Regions from separate parts of the Brevibacillus nitrificans genome, predicted to be linked through region 4. Evidence: riboswitches for the same ligand, from Rfam matches in the RefSeq annotation. Region 4 holds a riboswitch; each other region holds the start of a gene.
What was found. Region 4 has a riboswitch for lysine ahead of EDM59_RS17045 (aspartate kinase). Riboswitches for the same ligand answer to the same signal wherever they lie in the genome.
Positions count from the first base shown of each region.

Region 1: linked by a shared signal. The riboswitch ahead of EDM59_RS13575 (amino acid permease) and the one ahead of EDM59_RS17045 (aspartate kinase) in region 4 are both predicted to bind lysine.
Region 2: linked by a shared signal. The riboswitch ahead of dapD (2,3,4,5-tetrahydropyridine-2,6-dicarboxylate N-acetyltransferase) and the one ahead of EDM59_RS17045 (aspartate kinase) in region 4 are both predicted to bind lysine.
Region 3: linked by a shared signal. The riboswitch ahead of EDM59_RS26410 (transporter substrate-binding domain-containing protein) and the one ahead of EDM59_RS17045 (aspartate kinase) in region 4 are both predicted to bind lysine.

Region 1 is NZ_RHHU01000009.1:43,736-48,072, reverse strand. It holds gene EDM59_RS13590 (MFS transporter) at 1-672, opposite strand, end outside; gene EDM59_RS13585 (CGNR zinc finger domain-containing protein) at 769-1,326, opposite strand; gene EDM59_RS13580 (DinB family protein) at 1,503-1,997, shown strand; lysine riboswitch at 2,091-2,277, shown strand; gene EDM59_RS13575 (amino acid permease) at 2,397-3,845, shown strand; gene cidR (cidABC operon transcriptional activator CidR) at 3,948-4,337, opposite strand, start outside.
Region 2 is NZ_RHHU01000001.1:142,338-146,674, reverse strand. It holds gene EDM59_RS00720 (EcsC family protein) at 1-769, shown strand, start outside; gene EDM59_RS00715 (GNAT family N-acetyltransferase) at 744-1,292, opposite strand; gene EDM59_RS00710 (flavodoxin) at 1,376-1,819, opposite strand; lysine riboswitch at 1,974-2,159, shown strand; gene dapD (2,3,4,5-tetrahydropyridine-2,6-dicarboxylate N-acetyltransferase) at 2,372-3,082, shown strand; gene EDM59_RS00700 (aspartate aminotransferase family protein) at 3,096-4,307, shown strand; gene EDM59_RS00695 (N-acetyldiaminopimelate deacetylase) at 4,312-4,337, shown strand, end outside.
Region 3 is NZ_RHHU01000018.1:192,227-196,563, forward strand. It holds gene EDM59_RS26405 (amino acid ABC transporter permease) at 1-631, opposite strand, end outside; gene EDM59_RS26410 (transporter substrate-binding domain-containing protein) at 746-1,588, opposite strand; lysine riboswitch at 1,698-1,880, opposite strand; gene EDM59_RS26415 (hypothetical protein) at 2,042-2,371, opposite strand; gene EDM59_RS26420 (ParM/StbA family protein) at 2,381-3,577, opposite strand; gene ahpC (alkyl hydroperoxide reductase subunit C) at 4,150-4,337, shown strand, end outside.
Region 4 is NZ_RHHU01000010.1:729,276-733,612, reverse strand. It holds gene EDM59_RS17055 (succinate dehydrogenase cytochrome b558 subunit) at 1-12, opposite strand, end outside; gene EDM59_RS17050 (DUF2507 domain-containing protein) at 334-780, shown strand; gene EDM59_RS17045 (aspartate kinase) at 865-2,106, opposite strand; lysine riboswitch at 2,390-2,577, opposite strand; gene uvrC (excinuclease ABC subunit UvrC) at 2,663-4,337, opposite strand, start outside.

The DNA of each region.
Region 1 (4,337 bases), on a different contig from region 4:
CCACGCCCACATGGCATAGAGCTCCCAGCAGTGACCCGCATAGCCGAAGTTGACCAGCAAGTTCTTTTTGGCCACTATTTTTTTAAGCAGGGCAAGCGTCACAGGCGTCGAGGAAAGCGACACAACCGGTATTTTTGACACCAGGATCAAGGCACACGACAGAATCGAAGCGCAAGAGGTGACCAGGATGACCCCTTGCCAGCCCCATGCATTTTGCAGAACGCCCGAGACAAACAAAGAAAATCCCGATCCAACCACGAGGGAGCCCACAAAGATCCCCATCGCTTTTCCACGCGAAGCTGGCGGGGACAGCTGTGCCACCATCTTCATCCCTGGCACGTACACACCTGCAATCCCGATCCCTGAGAGCAGGCGTAAAATCATCGCCGACCAAAAGCCTTCTGCAAAGGCCGCAAACAGCAGCCCGCTGATTCCCGCCACCAATGAGCCGTAGGCAAACGAATATTTTGGGTTGTACTTATCACTGGCAAAGCTGTAAAAAATAACGGCAAGCACATAGCCCAGATGAAAGGTCGCAACGATGATCCCAGACTGTGTGGAGGAGAGCTGCCACTGCTCTTGAACGAGAGGCATAATGGCAGAAAAGTTAAACCAGACTTGCATGGACAGAAACTGAGCGATCGATAGCAGCCAGAGCACGCGTTGGTTCATCGGAGCCTCCCTGAGAAATCTTTTTAGCGAGTATAGCACGAGATATTTTAATAGTCTGAAAACAAGGTCTATCTTCAGGCGAAACGCAGCTGCGCCTCACCCTTTTTCTTTTTCCTTTTGCCGTTCACGAAACCGTCGCACCTTCATGATGTTTCCGCACATCTTGTCGTCGCACCAGCGCCGTACGCGGTTGCGGCTCTCATCAAAAAAGATCCACTGACAATCAGGATTGTCGCATATTTTGATCCGGCTGGCTTCTTCATGTACGAGCAGATCCACAAACGAACGGGCAATTCGAGACATGACAAGCTCCCAGCCATTCACAGGGGTCACCTCTTCCAAACGATAGCCCCCCTCGTCATGTTGCAAACGCGGGTAAAAAGGCGCAAGAGCAAGCACCTGATTGAATGCCTCCAGATCCTCTGGGGCCACGGCTTCCCCGCGAACCGTGCACTCCGTCATCCGTCTCATACACTCCCGCAAATTCAGCAGCCTGGCTCCCATTTTTGGCTCGACAGGCAAAGGCGCCTGCAGATTCCACTGCTGCAAAAAATCAGCCACCCATTCCTCCTTCTCCAGCCTGTTTTCACTGCGGCCAGAACCACGCCAATCGCGCCAGTCACTATTCAAAAAATCAATGCATAACCATTCCATTTCTGCAGTCCCCATCTCTTTTCCACACGCTTGATTTCTCTCTTGTTTCCAGTATTCGGTTATGATATGTTTTTATTTGTAACTACCAAATTATATTTCGTAGGTTACACACATTTGTTTCTTTGCCTTATTATACCGCTGCACCAATCTGTTTTACAGACGAGGAGGATGGACAAATGAGTCGAAAAGAATTGCTATTGCAAAACTGGCTGTATACGTATGAACAGGAAGACTGGTATCCCCCTTTGCGCGATGCACTAGCTGGCGTGACGGCTGCCCAGGCAAGCTGGCGACCAACCGGCGAAGCAGCGAACACGATCTGGGAAACGGTCAGTCATCTGCTGTTCTTCAAAGAACGACTGCTGCACCGACTCTTGGGCACGGAGTTTCCCCTTTCGGCAGAAACCAATGACGATACGTTTGTGCCTTCAGGTGGTGCCGAGGACGAAGAGGCTTGGGAAAAAACAATGCAGCGCATGGAGGTTGTGCATCGTCAGATTCAGGAAAAGCTGGCTTCCTTGAGCGAACAAGATCTCGATCAAGCTTTGCCTTCCATTCCCGCCAGCCAAAGCGTCATGAGCATTATGCTGCACGATGCCTTTCACACGGGACAAATCATTCAAATCCGCAAGCTGCAAGGCTCCTGGCCTGCAAAGCGAACCTTCCTGTAGAAACGATCCCGATTTTTTCTAATTGATTCCTGCTGCAAAATTTTATATAGTTTATGAATAAATCAATTTCATATAATCATCCTCATCATTCACGGTGAGGATAGAGGTCGCGGCTTTTATAGTATTCTGTACGAGATTCAGACGAAATCTAAGACTACAGAAGAGGGAAAAACCGCCGAAGTCCACTGTGCATCGCTGTGCACATGGGCTGGGTCTGTTCTCGAAAGGGACAGAACTGTCACGTTTGCTTGCCCGGCAAACGTGGTGCGCTATCTTCAGTGAAGACATGGTGGGGATTGGCTAATACCGCCCTGTGCCATTCTTTGGCTTTGAGGCGGTTTTTTTGTTTTTGTCCTCCCTGTCTCCAAACACCCCAGAGAAAGGTCGTGCATCACAAGAATGTCAGACAATCAATTGCAACGAGGCCTCAAAGCTCGCCATCTGACGATGATTGCCATCGGCGGTTCCATCGGTACAGGACTATTTCTCGCGAGCGGCGGCTCTATTCATACGGCAGGTCCTGGCGGAGCTCTGGCAGCCTATATCGCCATCAGCATCATGGTGTACTTCCTGATGACCAGCCTCGGGGAAATGGCAGCCTTTATGCCTGTCTCCGGCTCCTTCAGTACGTACGCCACTCGCTTTGTCGATCCGTCATTGGGCTTTGCGCTCGGCTGGAACTACTGGTACAACTGGGCGATTACCATCGCCGTCGAGCTGTCGGCAGCTGCCCTGATCATGAAGTATTGGCTGCCGGATGTTCCGTCGATTATCTGGAGCGCCCTGTTCCTCGTCCTCATGTTTGTTATCAATGCCCTATCCGTAAAGTCTTTCGGTGAGTCGGAGTATTGGTTTGCTCTGATTAAAGTCATTACAGTCATCGTCTTTATCGTCATCGGTGTGCTGATGATTTTCGGCATCATGGGCGGACAGGCAGTCGGATTCACCAACTTTACCAAAGGAGAAGCGCCTTTTAACGGCGGCTACATGGCGATTCTCGGCGTCTTCATGATCGCCGGATTCTCTTTTCAAGGTACAGAGCTGGTCGGTGTCGCAGCAGGGGAAAGTGAAAATCCGGCTCACAGCATCCCCAAAGCGATCCGCCAAATCTTCTGGCGCATCCTGCTGTTCTACATCCTGGCGATCCTGATCATTGGATTGTTGGTACCGTACGACAACCCGAATCTGATCAGTGGGGACATCACCGATATTGCCATTAGTCCTTTTACCATCGTGTTTGAAAAGGCAGGCTTTGCTTTCGCTGCTTCGGTTATGAATGCAGTCATTCTTACCTCCGTCCTGTCGGCAGGAAACTCAGGAATGTACGCCTCGACCCGAATGCTGTGGGTCCTCGCCAAAGAAGGCAAGGCTCCCAAATGGTTTGCAAAGGTAACCCGCAGCGGTGTTCCGATCAACTCGCTGATCGTGACCGCCCTCGTCGGGGCACTCGCCTTTTTATCCTCGCTCTTCGGGGAAGGCGCTGTGTACGTGTGGCTGCTGAATGCCTCCGGGATGTCCGGCTTTATCGCCTGGCTCGGAATCGCAGTCAGCCATTATCGCTTTCGCAAGGCGCTCCTCGCCCAAGGACGCGATTTGTCCGAGCTTCCTTACCGTGCGAAATGGTTCCCGTTTGGCCCGATTTTCGCCTTCATCATCTGCTGTGTAGTCATTGTCGGTCAAAACTACACGGCGTTTACAGGGGAGGCCATCGACTGGAACGGCGCTATGGTCTCTTACATCGGTTTGCCTTTGTTCCTCGTAGTCTGGCTGGTGTATAAGTTCAGCAAGAAGACCAAGCTGGTTCCCCTCGAGAAAGTGGACTTCAGCATGGACGAGAACACCCACTAACATTAGAAAACCTGGCTAAGAATCTGATAAATTCTTCCTGGATGAAATAAGCTCCCGGTCTCCCACTTCCCTGAAATGGTTGACCAGGAGCTTTTTATTTGATCATTTGGCCGTATAGCGAGCAGGCAGGCTCTCCTGCGAAAAGCGGATCCATTCTCGCATGGCAAAGGACTGGTAGGCGTTTTTCCGCCAAATCATCCCGAGATGCCATTTGAGCGAGGAATTCACCAACGGAAGGATGCGAAAACGATCGGTGTCCAGCTCGCTGCAAATCGTTTCGGGCAAAAGGGTGATCCCGATATGGGCGGCGACCATTTCACTGAGAAAATCCCACTGGGAGCTTTTGTAGACGACGTGGGGATGGAAGCCCGCCCTCACGCATTCATCCACGATCCGGTTATGAAGTGCGAAGTCCTCTTGAAAAAGCAGGAACCGCTCTCCCTCCAAATCGCTGAACGGCACCTCGGACCGATCCGCAAAAGGATGAGACGG
Region 2 (4,337 bases), on a different contig from region 4:
TTGGGAAAAGCTTGGACGCCTTCCTTTCGTTCTGCTAGATCGAATCACGCCGAATTTCGTTCGGGAAAAGCTAGGAACAGCCGTTGACGAGATGGCTGTCTTTTTGGAGACAGGCGGATCGTATCTGGTTCAAGACGAAGCGGTGTATAGCAGGTTTCGCTCGCGAATGGCAGGGGCAGGACAGCCCTCAGGTGAGGTGGCTTATGTGGCAGCACAAGCTCCAGTAAAACTGATGGATGATGTAGCACGAGAGCTGAGTGAGTCGCGCTCTACGTTTGCTACTGTACAGGGGGCCACTACGGGGATCGGCGGCATTTTTACGCTTGCTCTGGATATACCGCTTTTGCTGGGTACCTCGTTGAAGGTTTTGCAGGAGATGGCGCTCAGCTACGGCTATCGTCCTGAGGAAAAGCGGGAGCGTTTGTTTGTCGTGAAATGTCTGCAGTTTGCTTCTTCTGATATCGTCGGAAAAAAGGCGATTCTCGAAGAGCTTTCGCAGTTTGACAATCCGGCGGCTCAAAAGGATGTGATGGCCCAGCTGCAGGGATGGCGAGAGGTCGTGGTCACCTATACGGAGAATTTCGGGTGGAAGAAGCTGTTTCAGCTGGTTCCAATCGCAGGAATCCTTTTTGGTGCCTACCTCAATCGCTCCACCGTTCAGGATGTCGCCGAAGCGGGGATGATGCTGTACCGCAAGAGGCGCATCCTGGAGCGGTTGAGACAGGCCGAAGAGGCTGTGGACGTTACAAAGTCCACTCTTCAGCCGTAATGGCATACATGTTATGGTCTTCCCAGGCACCGTTGATTTTCAGGTACCGTAAAGATTTTCCTTCATAGCGGAACCCGTTCTTTTCCAGCACGCGGATCGAGCCTACGTTATGAGGCATCACACCAGCCTGAACACGGTGCAATTGGGCTTTTGTAAAAGCGAATTGCAAGGCGAGCTTAACAGCCTGTGTCGTGTACCCTTTGCCATTGTGCGATTGATCGAGGAAGTAGCCCAATGTAGCGTTCTGCCATACCCCTCGCACTACGTTGGATAAAGCGACCCTTCCGATCATTTGCTCGTTTTCTTGCAAAAAAACTCCGAAGGCAAAGCCGCGATCATTGGCAAAATCCCGAATAGACTGTTCGATTTGCTCCTGTTGGCCTTCGCGGGTATGGAAGGAAGCAGGGCGAATCGGCTCAAAAGGCTGAAGAAACGGATGATTTCGTACACGCAGTTCGAGTAGCTCATCTACGTCTTTTTCTTGCAGAGGGCGCAAATAAATGGAATCCGTATGTAGTTGCAAGGGTTCTTCCTCCTCAAACAAAAAATGTGGGAGGGAAATTTTATCATATGCGCTTTCTGCTGTAAAGGATGGGAGCGTTCGAACTAACCAAGCAGCTCAACAAAGGATACGCCAAAGGCTTTGCAAACCTCGACTTCCTTAGGTGTCGGGGCGAGCTCGATTTTCAAACCTTCCAAAGGTGTTTCCGCACCGCATTCACGTGCTTTTTGCAAGAAAATATCTACAGCGGCACCGACATGCTCATATGCGGAGTCGCATGAACCAAAAGCGGCGACTTTTTTGCCGGCAAGACTGATGGAATCCATGCCGTCATAAAAATCCATGCACTCATCCGGAAGCTCTCCATCTCCCCACGTATATGCCCCAAGTAGAATCGCGTCGTACGATTCCAGCTCCTGTGCTGTTGCGTCAAATACTTCTTTTATTTCGAGCGTAGCGCCCGTGGAACGAACGCCTTCTGCGATTGCTTCCGCGATTTCTTGCGTATTTCCAGACATGCTTGCGTAAACCATCAAAATGTTTGCCATAAAATTCGATGTCCTCCAATCAGATAATGAAAATCATTCTCAGATACAAATTAATGAAAATGATTCTCTTTGTCAATAAGGATTTTTCTTTCTCAGAAACTGTTGCCACACCGATGCGATTTTGGTAGAGTTAAGTGAAATTATCAATAAAGTTAGTCTAAATAGAGGTGCGCTGAGGAATAGTACATCTTTTCGCAATCTGTCGGGGGGCAGGGAAGGAAGGAAAGGCTAAGGCGCCGAAGCTTTTGTTATTCCCCTGAATAACAAGGGTTGGGGTGCTCGTAAAAAATGATCATCCTGTCACGAGAGCGGCTGGCTCTTGTGGAGCGCTATTTACGATTTGCTGCCGAGATATCGAAAGCAATGAGTTGGCGCATGCACTCATTGCTTTTTTTCGTCTTCGGAAAACTTGTTTTGAAAGTGGTTTTTTAGTAAATAAGGATGTATGTGGCATGCTTATTTACATCAGGCAAACGATGCGCCCTTACGTATTGGGAAGCGGCCTTTGCCATACATTTTTCAAATGGTTTTGACTAAAAGGAGGAACTACCTGTGAACATGATGGATGCGAATGAAATTATCTCGTTTATTCAAAAAAGCGAAAAGAAAACCCCTGTGAAACTATACGTAAAAGGAAATTTGGAAGGTATCGATTTTGGGGCGAGTGCAAAAGCGTTCATCACAGGTAATACTGGCGTGGTGTTCGGTGAGTGGAAAGAAATCGAGCCGGTACTCGCTCAACACGCTGAGAAAATCGAAGACTATGTAGTTGAAAGTGACCGTCGCAATTCCGCGATTCCATTACTGGATACCAAAGGCATTCAAGCCCGCATCGAGCCAGGTGCCATCATCCGCGACCAAGTAACCATCGGAAACAACGCGGTTATTATGATGGGGGCATCGATCAATATTGGTGCAGTGATCGGTGAAGGCACCATGATCGATATGAACGTCGTAGTAGGCGGCCGTGGCACAATCGGAAAGAACTGCCATATCGGAGCAGGCTCTGTCATTGCAGGCGTAATCGAACCACCATCAGCACAGCCGGTTGTGGTTGAAGACGATGTTCTCATCGGCGCGAATGCAGTCATCCTCGAAGGAATCCGCGTAGGAAAAGGCGCAGTGGTAGCAGCAGGTGCAGTCGTGATCGAAGACGTACCACCGTACACAGTCGTAGCGGGTACACCAGCGCGTGTGATCAAACAAATCGACGAAAAAACTCGTTCCAAGACAGAAATCAAGCAGGAGCTACGTCAGCTGTAAGGGGTGCAGGAACATGGATTGGCGCTCACTTGATGAACAATACATTGTATCCACATACAAGCGGTTGCCCATTGCGATAGCAAAAGGCGAAGGAAACTACCTGTACGACACCAATGGCAAAAGCTATCTTGACTTGTTTACCGGGCTTGCGGTCAATGTGCTCGGACATTCCCATCCCCGTGTTTTGAGAGCTTTGCATGAGCAGGGCGATCTGTTTTTGCATATCTCCAACGTGTTTCTCAACCAGCCAGCCATTCGATTGGCCCAGCGATTGGTTGAGAACACCATTGCGGGTAAAGTCTTTTTCACCAATTCGGGAGCAGAAGCGACTGAATCGGCGATTAAACTGATCCACAAATGGACGAAAACGGATGGGGCAGGTCGCGAAGGAATTGTTGTTCTGCGCAACAGCTTCCACGGCCGCACGCTTGGAGCGGTTCGTCTGACCAGACAAGCCCATGTCTATCAGGATTTCCCGCAACCAGCATTTCCGGTATATGAGCTGGACGCAGAAGATACAGAGGGGCTTCGAGCCATCTGTCGCGAAGCCAAGCCAGCAGCTGTCTTGATGGAACCCGTGCTTGGATCCGGTGGTGTAGTTCCCCTCACAGAATCGTTCCTACGTGAAGTAGAAGCGATTTGCCGGGAAGAAGGCATGTTGTTTGCCATGGACGAAATTCAAACAGGCATGGGTCGCACCGGTAAGCTTTTTGCTTATCAGCATGCAGGAGTGACTCCAGACCTGATTCTCTTCGCCAAAGGTGTCGGTGGCGGATTGCCTCTCGGTGGGGTGATCGCTGGAACGAAGCTGATGAACCAGTTCAAGCCAGGTGATCACGGTACGACATTTGCTCCATCGCCCCTTTCGGCTGCACTTGGGAATGCAGTGATGGACGAACTGCTTGACCCAGATTTCGCTTCTTCTGTTGCTGAGGTGATCGAGTATCTGTGGTCTGGCTTGGAGGATTTGCGTTCAAGGCTTCCCGAGCAGCTTCAAGCCTTGCGCGGAAAGGGCATGATGGTTGGGATCCCGCTATCTGTCACGCCTGAAGAAGCAAGCCGTCTGCAGAGCCATTTGCTCGAAGAAGGAATCTTGGTCGACGTTACGCAAAAGACGATCGTTCGATTGCTGCCGCCGCTTACACTCACCAAAGAAGATGTCGATCACTTCCTTGCCGTGTTTGCGCGCCAGCTGAAAACGTCCAGTCCGGCACAGGAGGCGTAGGCGGATGGCTACATCTACGTTTGTACAGAT
Region 3 (4,337 bases), on a different contig from region 4:
TAAAGTAAATGACGCATGCGACAAAGAACGATTCAAAATAGCGGAAGTTGTTTCCGGCGATCGACTTGGTTGTAAAATACAATTCTGAAACAGAAATCACGTTCAATACGGAAGTGTCCTTGATATTGATGACAAACTGATTCCCTGTTGCCGGCAGGATATTGCGAATCACCTGCGGCAAGACGACATTCCACATCGTTTGCACATGATTCATCCCGATGGCTTGTGCCGCTTCAAACTGACCTTTATCAACGGAAATGATACCGCCGCGAACGATCTCGGCCATATACGCCCCTGTATTAATCGAAACGACAAAGATCGCCGCAAAAATCCGGTCCATATCGAATCCGAATGCCAAGGCAGAGCCGTAATAAATGACCATCGCCTGAACGATCATCGGCGTTCCACGGAAAAATTCAATATAAATAGAGAGAATGGCATTAACCAGTTTGAGAACCACACGTTTAGGGCCGCGTTCTGGTACAGGGATCGTACGGATGACCCCAACCAAGAGACCAATGATGGCCCCTACAATCGTACCGAGCAAGGCGACGAGAAGGGTCATCCCCGCTCCGCGCAGGAACATCGGCCAGTTATCGGAGACGATTTTTACAATCCACTCAAAGCTCATCTTACTCCTCCATTCCTTAATTAGAAAACTCGGCTACACTCCGCCCTTACATGTTGGACCTATCCCGTGATAAAACCGACTGCGGATCGTGCAGCCGGTTTTTGGGGAGTCGGGTTATTTTGCTGCTGGTTGATTCTTGATCGCCGCATCCATGATGCTTGTGCGCTCTTCCTCGGAGATGCCTTTCAAAATCTCGTTGATTTTGCCGGTCAGCTCGCTGCCTTTTTGTACCCCTACGGCAATCGCTGTATCGTCTTCGGATGTTTTAAATCCATCTTTAAACTCAACCATGGCAAAGTTAGGGTTTGCCGAGGAAGCACTCACTGCCTCTGGACGCTCGGAAACGTAACCGTCAATCATACCGGATTCCAGTGCCACGCGCATTGCCGGGAAGTTGTCCATCGCAGGCTCCTGAGCGACGCCCTCAATTTGATTGATTACAGAGTAGTGGAAGGTGTTCAATTGAGCCGTTACCTTCGCCCCTTTGAAATCCTGGATCGAGGTAGCTCCCTCGTATTTTCCGCCTTTTTTCACAACCATAACCAGATTGGATTTATAGTAGTTGTCCGAGAAGTCGATAGTTTGTTTACGCTCGGCCGTTGGAGACATACCCGCGATGATCGCATCGATCTTGCCGGAGGTCAAAGCTGGTACCAGACCATCCCATTCGGTTTTCACGATCACTAAATCTTTGCCCAAGCCTTTTGCAATCTTTTTCGCGATTTCTACATCGTAGCCGCCTGCGAATTCGGCGTTGCCGTCAATTTTCACGCCACCATTGGAATCGTCCATTTGCGTCCAGTTAAAAGGAGCGTAACCTGCTTCCAAACCAACTTTGAATGTATTGTCGGACGCTGCTGGTGCGGCTGCCGGACTGCTCGTCGTGCTCGAACCACATCCTGCTAAAGCTACCATTGCTGATAGAAACACTGCCAAAAATGTAGACTGTTTTTTCATGATGATTACCCCTCTTTAAAAATTTTAGTATTTTTACAAAGCAAAAAGCGACCTGAGATTGTCTCAGGCCGCGTGAAATGCGCAGTTACCCAAAAACCTCTCTTTACCCAAATGAGATAGCACAACTCAATAAATCGGGACAATTTATTGAGACAGTCCTGCAGCTCTTAACTGCAGACCCAGCAAGTAATACCGAGCATATTACAAGCTTCGGCGACATTTCCTTCTCCCTAGCATCACAGCGTCTCAAGCTCCGCAAAGGACTGTTAAACATCGCGCCTCTACCTCACTGATTTAAGTGAGGTCTTATTTAATTATGTTGAAAGTGTACAATGATGCGTTACTTGTGTCAACCTGACTTCTGATGAAAGTAAATGGAAATGGTCCTTTCTCTCCCTAAGGATTACTTGCTCATACAAAGTATTACTTCGCATGGCACGGCCCTGAAAAGCTTCATGTCCACGACTCGATGTCTTCATCATCAATGTCATCATCGGGGATTCGTTTTTCCGGTTTCTTCCATAATGCGGCTTCCTTTACGGGAACGGTTTCCTCTGATCGCTTGCCATTTGGAAGATTCGCAATCAAAAGCTCATTTTGTCTTTCTGCTGGAATATGGTTTTGTAAATTTCGAATCCCATTCGCGACCACTTCATTTTCAATGAGATAGCGAATGGAATCCATCAAATTCGTTTGGGAATTGATCCACTCTACAATAAGAGGAGATTCGTTCTTTTTTGTTTTAATACTAATGTTATCCCCTGGCTTTTTAGGCTTTTTCATGGCGCACTCCTAAACGGCTTGTCTGGCTCTTTCCTTTAGTGCTTCGTAAATCTTCCCCCGCACAAAGGCATCCAATCCTTTCGCATTCATCGTCACCGCGTACTGAGGCGGAATATACAACAGCTTGATTTCCCTCTCCTCGCATAGCTCCCTAAGCATTGGATGCAGAATGGAACGCATGAGAATACTGCCCCCGCCATACACACAAATCACGTCGATTTCGTTTCTCGCTTTTGTCAGCTGCTTTCTGATATGCGTAATGATTTGTTTAGCCTGTCCCTCGAGCGGTCTTCGCAAGGTCTTAATCGCCTTGGAATGGTATTTATGGTTCGGATTTTTTATGACGTCACTAAAGAATTGTCGAGGACTATCTGGCAAATGAATCAGTCGATTGAATTCATCTAAAGCTTCTTCAATGGCATAGCCCGCTCCGTGATTGCTTCCATGCACGAATTGCCGCAGAAGCTTATTCCCTTCCGTGATCGGATATTCCGTAGAACCGTCTCCGATATCTGTATGCAAAATCCGTTTGTCTTTAAAATAGCTGCCGTTAAAGTTTTCGGGCAACGCATAGGCTTGGGCGAACTCGTTGAAAATATCGCCCTCTCTCCAATTCCCTTCCTCGTCTTTCTGAAGGGCAAAGGTTACAGGCGTCGCTTCAGGGACTACTTTTGTAAAGTCGAATATAACTTTGACGGTCACCCGTAATTTCCCCAAGTGAACGGTAACATTGTGAGGCCCCGCCATAAATCTTCTTTCAAACCTGGCTGATGCTTCGTCTGTATGCTGAGTAATCGGAAGCGCTGTCGCCATATCCACCAATACGTCGATATTTTCAGGGATTCCCTTGTCTTCTTCAAATACTTTCTGTACAGCTACTGACGCGATCTGTCCCAATGTATTTACGATGGGCAAGTCCACATCATATTTGTAATCAATCCCAACCTGCATGGTATCCAGTAACTCACCGCTATCTAACGCGAACTTTCCAATGTAATACATTCCTGGTCGTGCAGAAGGTGAATCAATGGTGACAATCAGTTGATCCTGGAGGTTTTTCATAATGCTTTCCGGAGACTGTTCTTCACTCCAGGGAAGTCCATCTACTGCACAATTCACATTCGGTTGCTGAATCAGCCTTCCGTCAACGAAAATGTCATGCTCGCTATTCCCATTGTCGTTCCCTACATAAAAGTGAAATTGCATACGTAATTCCTCCTCTTGAGTCGTTTCCATTGGCGTTACGTTGAATTCCTTTTCGCATTACCAGGCAATACCGAGTGGCATATAGCAACACATTCTATTACGGAACCTTGGATACCACTGTTGGTTGATCATTCTAGTGGAATCTTTCGTTATCCTGCCGTCCCCCCCAGAATAGAAACTATCGACCTATCGCCGATAAAATCTGCATTTTTCCAGTAAAAAAGGCATGGACCATTCTCCATGCCCAATGACGGAGAATAAGCTTTCCCGTCTCTCGTCTTATCGTGATTCAGATCATTCATTTCGTTGAATAGGTCAGTAGCTTTTCGTAAATAGTATTTCTGTTATATAGAATAGCTACTTCGAGCGGGATGGGTTGCCTATGAAAAAAGACCAAATCGCAAGTATATTCCTTCTTCAAATGATCAAGACTAGCTAGTAATTACTTCTTAATTAAAATTATTATTATTTTCATTGACAAACAGAAGAATATGAGTGATAATGGTTATCAAGTTAGAATTATTACATTTAATAATAATTCTCTACAACAAATATTTAGGAGGAATTTCAGAATGTCTCTCATCGGAAAACAAGTACTGCCTTTCAAAGCACAAGCTTACAAAAACGGTGAATTCGTAGAAGTTACTGATGCAAACTTCAAAGGTCAATGGAGCGTTGTTTGCTTCTACCCAGCAGACTTCACTTTCGTTTGCCCAACTGAACTGGAAGATCTCCAAAACCAATACGAAACATTGAAATC
Region 4 (4,337 bases):
GCCTTTCGCCATACTATGGTCCCCCTTTCAATGTATGTAACGCTCTTTTAATAGACCTTTCCCCCATATCCTAACCCATTGGATCATCCATTAGACATGACATAGTTCTCTCCACCACAATGTCTATATGCGTCGAAATGTGTCAGAACACGAAAAAAAGTTGGGCAAAACTTTGACCAAAACAATTGTACTCCTGTACTCGGGGAGCGTCAAGACAGTTAATAGACTAAATCCATTGATAGATCATACTTTTCTATCGGCGTTATTTTCCTATTATTCTGTCATAACAAAAGCAGGTTCCTCATAATCTAGTACAGACAGGAGGGAAGCAGAATGAAAGAGACGGATCAACTGTCCGCTTTACTGCCGCAAAAGTCTATCGCATATGCCGAACGCATGAACATGCCCTATCTCGGCTATCACGTCTTGCGAGAAGCACTCACCCACACCTTGCTCGGTGAAAGCGAAAGCCCTATCCTTTATTGGCTCGGCAAAGACATCGGAGGGAAGATTCCCATCCAATCGGCAAACGGGATCATTATGCCCTTTATACGGCTAGGCTTGGGACAGCTCGACTTGTTGGAAGAGTCGGAATCACGCATCCTCTTCAAGCTCTCTCACGCTATCTTCCCCTATATGTCCGAGCAGCGAAAAAGCCGCGCTCTTTCGCTAGAATGCGGTATCGTCGCAGGGGCGGTCGAACAGTGGAGAGGGAAGGAAACGACTGCTCAGCTCTTGCTGGAAGGCGAGAGTGAAATACGCATTGAGGCATCCCATTAAAATCCTCGATGGCATCAAACATGGGAAACCCCTCTTCCCAGACAGGGAAGAGGGGAGTATAGCCGCATCGCCGAATTCAAAAGCCTACAGTCCGTGTACGACAGCGGTTTCGGCTACGTCCAGTCCGTAAGCCGAATGCAGGCTGCGAACAGCGAGTTCTGTCAAATGAGCTGGAATCACGCATGAAACCTTGATATCAGAAGTGGATACCATTTTAATAGAAATTTCTTGTTCAGCCAAAACGCGGAACATTTCAGCTGCAACACCTGGATTGTTGATCATGCCGGAGCCGACGATCGATACTTTCGTCAAGCCTTCTTCATGATCCACCTTTTCAAAGCCGAGCGTTTCCTGATGGGCTGCCAGGGTATCCAGCGCCTTCTTCAAATCATCGGATGCGCACGTAAACGAGATGTTCGTTACGGCTGCATCGTAGGAGCTTTGAATAATAATGTCTACATTGACTTGATGATCTGCCAGTGTATTGAAAAGGCGAGAGAGGGTTCCTACTTTCGCAGGCATCCCGACAACCGTAATTTTCGCAACATCTTCATCGTGAGCGACTCCACTTACCACTCTTCCTGTTTCCATGTTGGCAACCTCCTCTACGTACGTACCATCTTCAGCGGTAAAGCTGGAGCGGACCACCAGCCGTACCTTGTATTTTTTTGCGGCTTCTACTGAACGCGGATGCAGCACACCAGCTCCGAGATTCGCCAGCTCCAGCATCTCGTCATAGGAAATGCTGTCGAGCTTGCTAGCTGCCGGAACGACGCGTGGATCAGCCGTGTACACACCGGACACGTCTGTAAAAATCTCGCATTTCTCAGCATTCAAGCTGGCTGCTAAAGCCACTGCTGACGTATCCGAACCACCGCGGCCGAGCGTAGTGATCTCGCCCTCTTCACTGAGGCCCTGGAAGCCTGCCACGATAACGACGCGGCCACGCCCCAGCTCCGACTGAATGCGGGCGGCATCAATTTGCTGGATTCGCGCTCTCCCGTGAATCGATTCCGTGGTGATACCGGCCTGCCAGCCAGTCAGCGAAATGGCATCGTAGCCTTTCGTATGCAAAGCCATCGACAAAAGCGCGATGGATACCTGCTCCCCCGTGGTCAACAGCATATCCATTTCCCGCTCCGACGGGTAAGCCGTAATTTGCTTGGCCATATCCACCAAGACATCTGTGGATTTTCCCATGGCAGAGACTACCACAACGACATCGTGTCCCTCTTCTTTATAGCTGATAATCCGGTCCGCTACTCGCAAAATACGCTCAATGGTACCAACGGAGGTGCCTCCGTATTTCTGCACGATCAACCCCATGCTGGCTTCTCTCCCTTTTCCTATTCTCTCGTTTCCTATATGGTTTCGTATGGTTTCTATTTTTTCTACATGCGTATTATTACATTTACGCCATTTCCTGACATTTTCCTGTTCTGATCAGGCAGACTATTCATGAAGTTATGACATTCGCAATTAGTAAAAAAGACACCGACGAGGATAGCACCTGCCGCTGTCTATTGTTTCGACATCCCGGTTCCTCCCTTCCAATACACGCGGACAGCAAAGCATGACAAAACCATTCATCATGACTCACACTGACACACCGTGAGATAGCTCTCCATCTGGCAACTGGTGATTGCGCAGATGACAGTCCTGCATTTGTTCAATGCAGACCCAGCATGGAGAGAGGCGGGTCCATCTCCACACTTCGGCGAATTCCCCTTTCCCATACCCTTCTCAGATTCCCGATCTCAGGGAGGTACTCTTGGTTTTCGCGCCTCTACCTCACTCCATAATGGAAGTGAGGCTTACTATTCTGTTTGAATCGCATTATATCATGCGAATGCGTGAGGTTCAATTCCTTTTTGTCAGCCTATTACGATTCCAGCTTGCGCAAATGTGAAATGATCTCTTTTGCGAGCTTGTCGCCAATCCCCAGCTGCCTGAAGTCTTCTACCGTAGCTTCCCGCATTTTTTTCAAGGAGCCAAAGTGAGTGAACAGCAGCTTGCGGCGCTTTTCCCCGATTCCCGGGATTTCGTCGAGCTGCGAGGACAGCATCGTTTTCGAACGCGACTGACGATGAAACGTAATGGCAAACCGGTGCACCTCGTCTTGTACGCGCTGCAGCAAGTAAAACTCATAGCTGTCGCGCTTGAGCTCTACCGGTTCAGGTGGATCACCGAACATCAGCTGTGCGGTTTTGTGCTTTTCATCCTTGGCGAGACCACAAACGGGGATGTAAAGGCCCAGCTCATTTTCCAGCACGTCCATAGCCGCGCTTATTTGGCCCTTTCCGCCGTCGATCACAATCAGGTCAGGCATACGGCCATCTTCCTTCAAAAGGCGCGAATAACGGCGTCTGATGACCTCACGCATGGAGCCGTAATCATCCGGACCCTCCACCGTTTTGATTTTAAACTTGCGGTATTCCTTTTTATCGGGTCGTCCTTCCGTAAAGACAACCATCGCAGACACGGGCTCCGTCCCCTGAATATTCGAGTTGTCAAACGCCTCAATCCGGTTTGGTGTGCCAATCCCGAGAATATGACCCAGGTTGTGAACAGCCTGAATCGTACGAGCATCGTCCTTGGACATCAGCGCAAATTTCTCCTGCAGGGCAATCCGCGCATTTTCCGACGCCATTTGCACGAGCTCGCGCTTTTTGCTGCGCTTCGGTGCGTGGACTTTGACACCTAGCCATTCTGCCAGCAGATCCGGGTCACTGCTCTCCGGAAGCAAAATCTCTTTTGGCAAGGCATTTTGCTTGTCGTAGTAAAATTGGCTGACGTACGACATGAAGTCCTCTGCCTCGTCACCATAATAAGGAAAGGAAGTCGTATCCCGCTCGATCATCTTGCCCTGACGCATGTAAAAGACCTGTACGCACATCCAGCCTTTTTCTACTGCATAGCCGATGATATCCCGATCCACTGTATCCATCATGGTGACCTTTTGTTTTTCCATCACCGCATCGATGCTGATGATCTGATCGCGGAATTCCTTTGCTCGCTCGAACTCCATGTTTTCGGCAGCCTCGTGCATTTTTCCGGTCAGCTGCTGCTTCATTTCCTCATGCCCGCCATCGAGAAACTTGCTGATTTCCTCTACAAGCCGTTGGTTTTCTTCTTCTGCGACGTCCTGAATACAGGGCGCGAGACATTGCCCCATATGATAGTACAGGCACACCTGCTTTGGAATCGTCCGGCATTTGCGCAGTGGATAGAGCCGATCCAGCAGCTTTTTCACTTCGGAAGCTGCCCCGGCATTCGGGTATGGGCCAAAATAACGCGCTTTGTCCTTGATGACCTTACGTGTGATTTCCAGCCGCGGTTGCTTTTCATTCGTAATTTTAATGTATGGATAAGTCTTGTCGTCCCGCAGCATGACGTTATAACGCGGGTTATGCTGTTTGATCAGGTTGCACTCCAGGACCAAAGCCTCAATAGCCGAGGAGACGACGATATATTCAAAATCGACGATCTCGCTGACCAGAAGCTGCGTCTTCCCGTCGTGGCTACCGGTGAAATACGAACGGACGCGATTCTTCAGG